Regions from separate parts of the Kistimonas scapharcae genome, predicted to be linked through region 1. Evidence: predicted binding sites of a transcription regulator. Region 1 holds the regulator's gene; the other holds the start of a gene.
The links. Region 1 encodes FNR, which switches genes on or off when oxygen is low (the NO sensors DNR and NnrR bind a similar motif). Its sites were predicted from a motif close to TTGATNTANATCAA; they were not measured.
Positions count from the first base shown of each region.

Region 2: ABD892_RS22400 (OmpW/AlkL family protein) is a predicted target of FNR. The motif match lies at 1,586-1,599, and genes of this name have one in related genera.

Region 1 is NZ_BAABFL010000124.1:26,344-30,464, reverse strand. Features, by position in the region: gene ABD892_RS08070 (TraR/DksA family transcriptional regulator) at 1-16, shown strand, start outside; gene ABD892_RS08065 (hypothetical protein) at 40-540, opposite strand; gene ABD892_RS08060 (adenine phosphoribosyltransferase) at 608-1,141, opposite strand; gene fnr (fumarate/nitrate reduction transcriptional regulator Fnr) at 1,165-1,923, opposite strand; gene hemN (oxygen-independent coproporphyrinogen III oxidase) at 2,103-3,485, opposite strand; gene add (adenosine deaminase) at 3,923-4,121, shown strand, end outside.
Region 2 is NZ_BAABFL010000466.1:17,536-21,656, forward strand. Features, by position in the region: gene ABD892_RS22390 (MotA/TolQ/ExbB proton channel family protein) at 1-697, opposite strand, end outside; gene ABD892_RS22395 (DUF3450 family protein) at 694-1,476, opposite strand; gene ABD892_RS22400 (OmpW/AlkL family protein) at 1,717-2,421, shown strand; gene ABD892_RS22405 (SDR family oxidoreductase) at 2,501-3,382, opposite strand; gene ABD892_RS22410 (PAS domain S-box protein) at 3,577-4,121, shown strand, end outside.

The DNA of each region.
Region 1 (4,121 bases):
GGAAAGCCAGGAATAAGCAGAGGCGGGCACTAGCTGGTGTCAGGCCGCGACTGTCTTGCCGAGGATAAGTTGGTTGTAGTGTTCGACAAACACTTCCGGTGAGTGACTGTTTTCGCTCTGGTAATGTTGTTGCCAGAGGGTAGCAAGCTGTTGTGGGTCATTGGCGACTGTCGGGTCGTCACACATTGGGGCGGCGCTCAGGTACACCATCCAGGCAATGGCGGTTGCATAGGAGAGGTTGGTGGCGAGTTCTGCGTGTGGGTGTAGCAGAAATTCCCGTTGGCTGGCCAGCCCCCTGACCTTGCTGGCCAGTTCGTGTTGATTGTAGAGAAAGGTGTCCCAGATTCTGCGATGGGTTGCCGGGCTGATCTGGTAAATGCCGAGTGAGGTATGATTGGCAAGGTGAAGGTGGGAGCCGAGCCCGGATTCGACGGCTGCTGTTCCCAGAAGCAGGTTTTCTGCTAATGGTGAGCGCATGTCGAGATGGTCTAACGTGGGTTGGACGACATACTCCCTGAATTCGTCTGCGCAGATTCCCATGGTCTTCAGGCTTCCCTGCCTTAAAGGTTCTATAAACGGGGAATCGGCGGTAATGCCAATAGCTTGATCAATAGCTGCAAAGGCTGAAGCTGGGGATGCCTTCCGAGTCGAGGCGTTTAGACCCGCCTAGTGCTGGAAGGTCAATGATGGCAGTGGCTTCGACAGGTTCAGCGCCCAGTCGGCGGCACAGTTTGGCTGCGGCGCAAAGGGTTCCGCCGGTAGCAATCAGGTCATCGGCTAACAGCAGGCGATCGCCCTTTTTCAGTGCGTCTGTGTGCACTTCGAGGGCGGCAGAGCCGTACTCCAGTGCATACTCTTCGCGAATCACATCATAGGGCAGTTTGCCAGGCTTTCTAAAAATGACCAGTGGCAGTCCCAGTTTGCAGGCCAGTGGAGAGCCAACCAGAAAGCCGCGAGCGTCCAGTGCGCCGATATGGGTGATATCCCTCTCGCGATAGCGCTCGGCCAGGGTGTTGATGATCATTTCTGTCCCTTTCGGGGACTGGAATAGCGGCGTGATATCGCGAAATGTCACGCCGGGTTCAGGCCAGTTAGGTATGGCCCGAATCAGGGAGTGGAGCAGTTGCTGGTCAAAAACCATCAGAGCGTGAGTCCTGCGCTGCGTTACTGAATGTTGACAATGTCCTGGTGTTCAACAAGCTTGCCACCGGCCAGGGCGCACAACTCCATGGCGTTGGTGATCTCAATCTCTTTGCCGTTGGCGTTGATCAGGCCGTTTTTCTGGAAACGGGTGAACACACGGCTGACGGTTTCGACCGCCAGACCCAAGTAGTTGCCCATTTCATTGCGGGACATCGACAGGCGGAAAGATTGTGATGAAAAGCCACGACGACGGAACCGGCTGGCCAGGTTGATCAGGAATGTGGCGATCCGTTCGTCCGCGTTTTTCTTCGACAGCAGCAGTTTCATCTGCTGATCTTCGCGAATTTTACGACACATGACGCGCATCAGTTGACGACGCAGCTCCGGATAGTCGTCGGAGAGCTTTTCCAGACGATCAAACGGGATCTCGCAGACCATCGTGGTTTCAATCGCTTGGGCAGACACCGGATAAGCTTCTGTATCGAGACCGCTCAGTCCCACCAGTTCACTGGGCAGGTAAAAGCCCGTGATCTGTTCTTCACCTTCGTTGGTGGCCGTGTAGGTTTTCAGTGCGCCGGAGCGTACTGCATAGACACTGTGAAAAGGATCGCCTTCAAGGAACAGGTGCTCGCCTTTTTTCAGCGGACGTCCTCGCTTGATGATCCTGTCGAGTTCATCAATATCTTCAATTTTAAGCGCCAGTGGCAGGCAGAGCTGACTCAGGCTGCAGTCTCTGCAGGCCACATGAGTCACTTGCCGCACATTCAGCTTGGACACCATACAGAAGAACCCCTGTGAACCGGTGGGTGTAAAAGTCGTTGCGGCCGTATTGTAGGGGATTCTCCTGACAAGTTTAAGACTGTGAGGATACGTATCTGAATGTTTCATGAAAAAAAGCCGGTTTCAATGTCAGAAAAAGGCGTGAAACCGGCGTTCTTTCAGGGCTTAAGGCGAGAGGGCTAGATAACCCGTGAGAAGCGCTGGACTTCTGCCACCTGCTGATAGACGTCGAACTGCATGCAGATATTGCGTATCAACAGTCTGCCGCGGGGTTCGACGACAATGCTTTGGCTGTCCATCCGGATCAGTCCATCGGCAGCCATGGTGCTCAGTTTCTTGAGGGCATCTGCGAAATAGTCTTGGAAGTGAATGCCGAACGTTTCTTCAATGGGTTTGATATCCAGTCGGAAGTGACAAATCAACTGATTGATAACGGCACTGCGGATACGGTCATCCTCATTCATCAATAAACCGCGACGAATGGCCAGTTTGCCGTTATTGACCCGGCTGGCGTATTCCTCCATGTTTGCGTGGTTCTGTGCGTAAACGTTGCCAACGCGGCTGATCGAAGAAACGCCCATGCCAATGAGGTCGCACTGGCTGTGTGTCGTGTATCCCTGGAAATTTCTGTGCAGGGTGCCTCCTTCCTGGGCAAGAGCCAGATCGTCATCGGGCAGGGCAAAGTGATCCATACCGATATACACATAACCGGCATCCAGCAGGCGCGTGATCGTGTTTTCAAGAATAGTCAGTTTTTCCTGTGGACTGGGCAGGTCTTCGCTGTTGATGCGCCGCTGAGGCATGAAGCGGTTGGGCATGTGAGCATAGTTGAAGACAGACAGTCGATCAGGGCGAATTTCAATCACTTTATCAACGGTTTCCATGAAGCTGGCGCAGCTCTGGAAGGGCAGACCATAGATGAGGTCGATGTTAATGGACTTAAATGTCAGTGCTCGGGCAGCATCAATAACATCGCGGGTTTCTTCTTCACTCTGAACCCGGTTGACAGCCTGCTGCACGGTGGGGTTGAAATCCTGCACGCCGATACTGATCCGGTTGAAACCGAGCGAGCGCAGGTGGCCAATGGTGCTCCAGTCCGCCTCCCGGGGGTCAAGTTCTATGGAGTAATCGCCAAAATCACCGCTGACCAGGTTGAAGTGTTTGGCGGTTTTATCCATCAGCGCCTGCATCTGGGTCGGGTTCAGGAAGGTTGGCGTGCCGCCGCCCCAGTGAAGTTGTTCAACGGTCTGGTTGTGTCCCATCAGGGCAGACTGCATTTCAATTTCATGGAACAGTGTCTGCAGATAGGGCTCAGCATGTTCGCGGCGTTTGGTGACGACCTTGTTGCAACCGCAGTAGTAGCAGACCCGGGCGCAAAACGGAATGTGGAAGTAGAGTGACAGTGGGCGCCGGGCGGTGGCGCTGTCGGCAGCAGCAGCATGGTAGGCAGCAACACCGAAGTTGTCCGAAAACTGCAGCGCAGTCGGATAGGATGTGTAGCGAGGTCCCGTCTGATCGTAACGTTTGATCAGCTCAAGATCCCATATCAGTTCGGTTGCCATGCTCTTTACCCTGATCTTGTAATGGTATCCGGCCCTATCCTCTGGTTGTCGTATAGAATAGGCGTGTGATTGACGGTTGCCGGTTATTTTGCGCAGCCATATTGCACAAAATACTGATTGACAATTTTAGTCGGATGCTGAAATTTCGAGTTGATATGTATCAAGAAGGCATCAAATAATGTTTCGTTAGTGCGAGTGAAGGGCGGAAAAAAACCTGTTAGATGCCTTTTATTCATGCAAATAACATCTTTTTCCATAGTTTACGGTTGGATGAGTAGTATCGTCTATGAGGGAAAACCTGTGAGAGTAAAGCTGCAATAGTCAGATTAATCAAATAGTTAACTGCTACGCTTGTGTGACAGGGTATCTTCATGCCACTTGCTCGAAGTGGCATTCGCACTGATTTTGTTCATTAGAGCGTCTAAGGGTAATTGTTTATGCATCAATTCATTGCTGGCTTACCCAAAGCTGAGCTGCATGTCCACCTTGAAGGGACGCTGGAGCCTGAGCATTGTCTTGCATTAGCGCAGCGGAACGGTATTTCCCTTGAGCACAAAACGCCGGAATCGTTAATTCGATCCTATGACTTCTGTGATTTATCCTCTTTCCTCAAAGTGTATTATTCGGGAATACGCG
Region 2 (4,121 bases), on a different contig from region 1:
CTGCATCAATACGCAGATTGAAGCGGGGTTGTTTGATCGGAATACCCAGCTGACCGGTTTCAGGGTAGTAACGCAGAAAGTTACCGTTGCTGACCGCCGTAAAGGGGCCAATAAAGGTGACAGGGGCTGTGATGGGGTCTCCGGTACTTCGTGTTATGGTGGTTGTCGAACGGGTAATCCGGCTACTGTCCGCCAGAATGGTATTGAGGTCTTCCCAATACTGGTAAAGCTGCTCGCGGGAAGGTACGGTGCGGTTCAGCGCCAGCTGGTTGATCCGTGCTGACCGGTCAGCGTTGAAGGCAGGAAGAACGGAATGGTTGAAGCTGCGGCTCAGACGCCCTGCTTCGTCTTTTATGCCTTCTGTTAACAGGCGACTTTCCTGTAGCAGTGCCTGCTGTTCCTGCTCCAGTTCAACCAGTGTTTCCTTATCCTCGGCCAGTGATTGTTTGAGGTTGCTGTTTTTTTTCTTGAGTGCGGCAACTGTCAGTTGAGCTTCTTTAAGTAACGCTTTTTGTTGCTGATGTGCATTCAGGAATTTTTGTTCCCGCTCGCTATTTTGTGCGAGTTCTTTTTTTCGTGCCTCTTTTACAGAGGCAACCAGCGCATCGAGTGGCGTGATGGTATTGGGTGTTTGAGCGAAACTGCACTGAATAGTTAATGCTAACAACGTACCGGTCAGCGTCAGGAGAAGTTTCATACATCACCCTCCGGTTGCGAGCGATGTGTCGGTAACGGAAGAACAAGCCAGCCTTCCGGCTCCTGCTTCGCCGCCACACGGATCGCGCGTGACAGCTTGTGACGGTCTTCCATGGGCAGGGTGGACCAGGTTTCTGTGGTTCGATCCCAAATCCCGCCTTCCTCGCCATCCGGCGTCAGGTAATAGAGGGCAATATGACCGAGTCGTAAGAAGGTGACCTGCCGGTCATCGGACAGTTTGCCCGTCCAGTGCTGAATATGGAGCCCCTGTTCCGCCGTTTCCCTGAGTTGGCGCACCAATGCGAGGTGGTTCTCCACCGGTGTCTGGTCAACGTCGTTCAAAAGTTCGCCGAGAAACCGGTGTTCCTGCTCACGGCGATTGCCCTGAAAGGGAAGATCCAGAGCAATAAAGTGGCCGTAGGTTTCATGAATCTGTTGATTCAGGGAGGGTAGTGTTGCCAGCAGCTGTGTGGTTTTTTGGATGTCTGCTTCCAGCTCTGCATGCTTTTGGGCAATTTTCCGGCGTTGGTGTTCCAGGTGGCGATTTTCTTCACGGAGGGTTTCAATGGATTCCTGAAGCGACTGGTACTCTGACAGCATGCGTCGGGTATCATCATCCAGACGGTTGATCGCCTGCTGGGATTGAGCAGACCGTTGCAGGGTGTCTCTCTGCAGGTTGATGGCATCGTCCAGTGAGGCGGCATCAGCTGCGATGATCCTTGACTGCAGTGAAGAAGCCAGTAAGACAATGGCGATAGAAATTCTGACAATTGCTGGCATTGTTATTGTTTATTGTGGTGAATACGTATTAGCCTAATGCTTGTCTATTATGCTGCTCCGCAGACAGCTGGTGCAAGAAGACTGTTCACTGGCCTAAAGGGATGATTTGTTGAGCTAGGTCAAAGGTTGTTCGGTTTATACGGATTATCATAGGTAGACAACAAGTATCGTGCCGCTGCTTCACGGTTGAAGGGGCTGGCAGATGAACAACAAATCACAAGGAATTGTTAGGGGGTTTCTATGAAACTGGAGGGGTCTTCTGTGAAAAAACTGCCTGTTGCTGCTGCGGTAATGGCTGTCGTTGCTGCGTTGTCCGGTCCTGCCATGGCTTATCAGGCCGGCGATGTGATTGTCCGTGCCGGTGCTGCGACTGTTGATCCGGATGTTGATAGTGGAAAATTAAAGGCGAATGGAGCTGTCGTTAATCCTGCTGATCCTACTACTGTCGATGTGGATTCAGACACTCAGTTGGGTCTGTCCATGACTTATATGCTGGATGACAAGTTTGGTATTGAATTATTGGCTGCTACGCCATTCCAGCATACCATCAAAACTAAAGGTGGGCTGGCAAGTCTTGGTAAGTTGGCCGACGTGAAACACCTGCCCCCGACATTGACTCTGCAATACTATCCCATGGATAGCTCTTCTGCTTTCCAGCCTTATGTTGGTCTGGGCTTAAACTACACTACGTTCTTTGATGAAGAGTTTAAAGGCTCCAATAAAACTGCTTTCAGAGGTCTGGAGTTAAAGGATTCCTGGGGGCTTGCAGCACAACTGGGTGCTGATTATCGTATTGATGATAATTGGAGCGTCAACGCTGCAGTTTGGTATGTCGACATTGATACTGAAGCGAAATTCAAATCAGCAGACGGGACGACAAAGTATAAAGTTGATGTAGAGCTTGATCCCATGGTTTACATGGTTGGCGTTGCCTACAAGTTCTAAAAAAAGGTAGTGTTCGATTAAGTGCAGGCAAAAGCCTGCACTTTTGTTTTATAGATGTATATTTTCTCTGCATTAAACGTCATCTATCTTTGGCTGTGACATAAATATCCCTCACGAGTCGTGCGACACCACTGCGCCAGGATTTACTGTGAATACCAAAGGTATTGCGTAAGTGAGTTGTATCGAGGCAGGCATTAACGGTTTTGCCGTTGTTGTCAGAATCAGGAAACAGCTCTGTCGCATTAATCGGAAAATCACGGTACTGCGACGCTTCTGCCAGAATGACCTCCGCCAGAGACTCCTCATCAACGGTTTCCGCTGCATTGTAATGATAGGTTCCCCAGACCTGCGCATCACAATCGATCTGTCGCATGATAGCCAGAATCACCCGGGCAACATCATCGGCTGGCGTCGGACGTCCCCGGCTATTGGCGGATGCGAGTATGGGTTCACCGTGAGTCAGGCTGTTGAGAATGCTGGTCAGTCGATTGCGTCCCTGGGGGCTGATGACCCATGACAGGCGAAGGATGACATGTCGCGAGCAGTGTTCCCTGATCTGCTGTTCGCCCTGCCAGAAGCTGCCGCCCAGTACACCGGAAGGATTGGGAATATCCTTGATGGTATACACCTCCTGCTTCATACCATCGAAAACCCGCCAGGATGAAATATGAATCAGGACGGATTTGTATTGGTCGCAGACTTTGGCCAGTGCCGCCGGGGCGTCACGGTTCAGGGCAAAGCAGCGAGAGGGTTCGGTTTCAGCCCGTGCAGGATTTCTGTGGCCGGCGGTATTGACGACAATCGTCGGACGGTATTCGGCAATCACTTCCTCAATCTGACGTGGGACGGTCAGATCCAGCTGGTCACGACCCGGGGCGTAGTGCGGAATATTGGCTGCTTTCAATAAAGCCCGGAGCTCATAACCGATCTGTCCATTACCGCCTATGATAAGAACCTTCATCTGTATTTTTCCTGGAAACGGTGCGCTGATTCACTGGCTGATACCGGTATTGTGACAGGCTGGCTATGTGCGACAACTGTCATCGGTACGCTGAGATTGTGGTGGCTACGAAGTATTACTTATTCAGCCGTTTGCCGGAGTCACGTTACCTTAGCGGGTCTTACCTGATAACCCCTTCTCAAAGAACGTAAACTGTGACCTCCACGATACGGCAGAAAATCATACTTTTTACGGTGGTGCCTGTCACCGTCATCTATAACCTGCTGTTCGGAATAAATCTGTATCAATCCGTTCAACGTTCGTCGCAGGCGCTTGAGAACCAGATGGCAGAAACGGCATGGCGATATGCCGGTCAATTTGACAACTTCTTGATGGAATCCTCCCAGGTTGCCCGTTCCATTGCCGGTTGTATTGAGATCAGCCCCCGTCTGGATGATGCACATCTATATCGTCTTGTGGCCAACAGTGTGTCGGATAATCCCATGTTGGTCAGCGCCAGCCTGATATTCCTGCCAGATATGAGAGGGGCTGGTCAGCCGCTGTTTGCACCAACAGCCTGGCGAAACAGTGGTTCAGTCCTGTTTCGGGATCGGGGCGGCGATACCGATTTTCGGAACCGGATTAATGCGTGGTTGAACGACAAATCGTACCTGCGGCGGCAGTGGTGCCCACCTGATCAGCATCCCAATCATCCACAACAGGTCTCAACATTTCTGGAGCCCATTTATCGGGATGGACA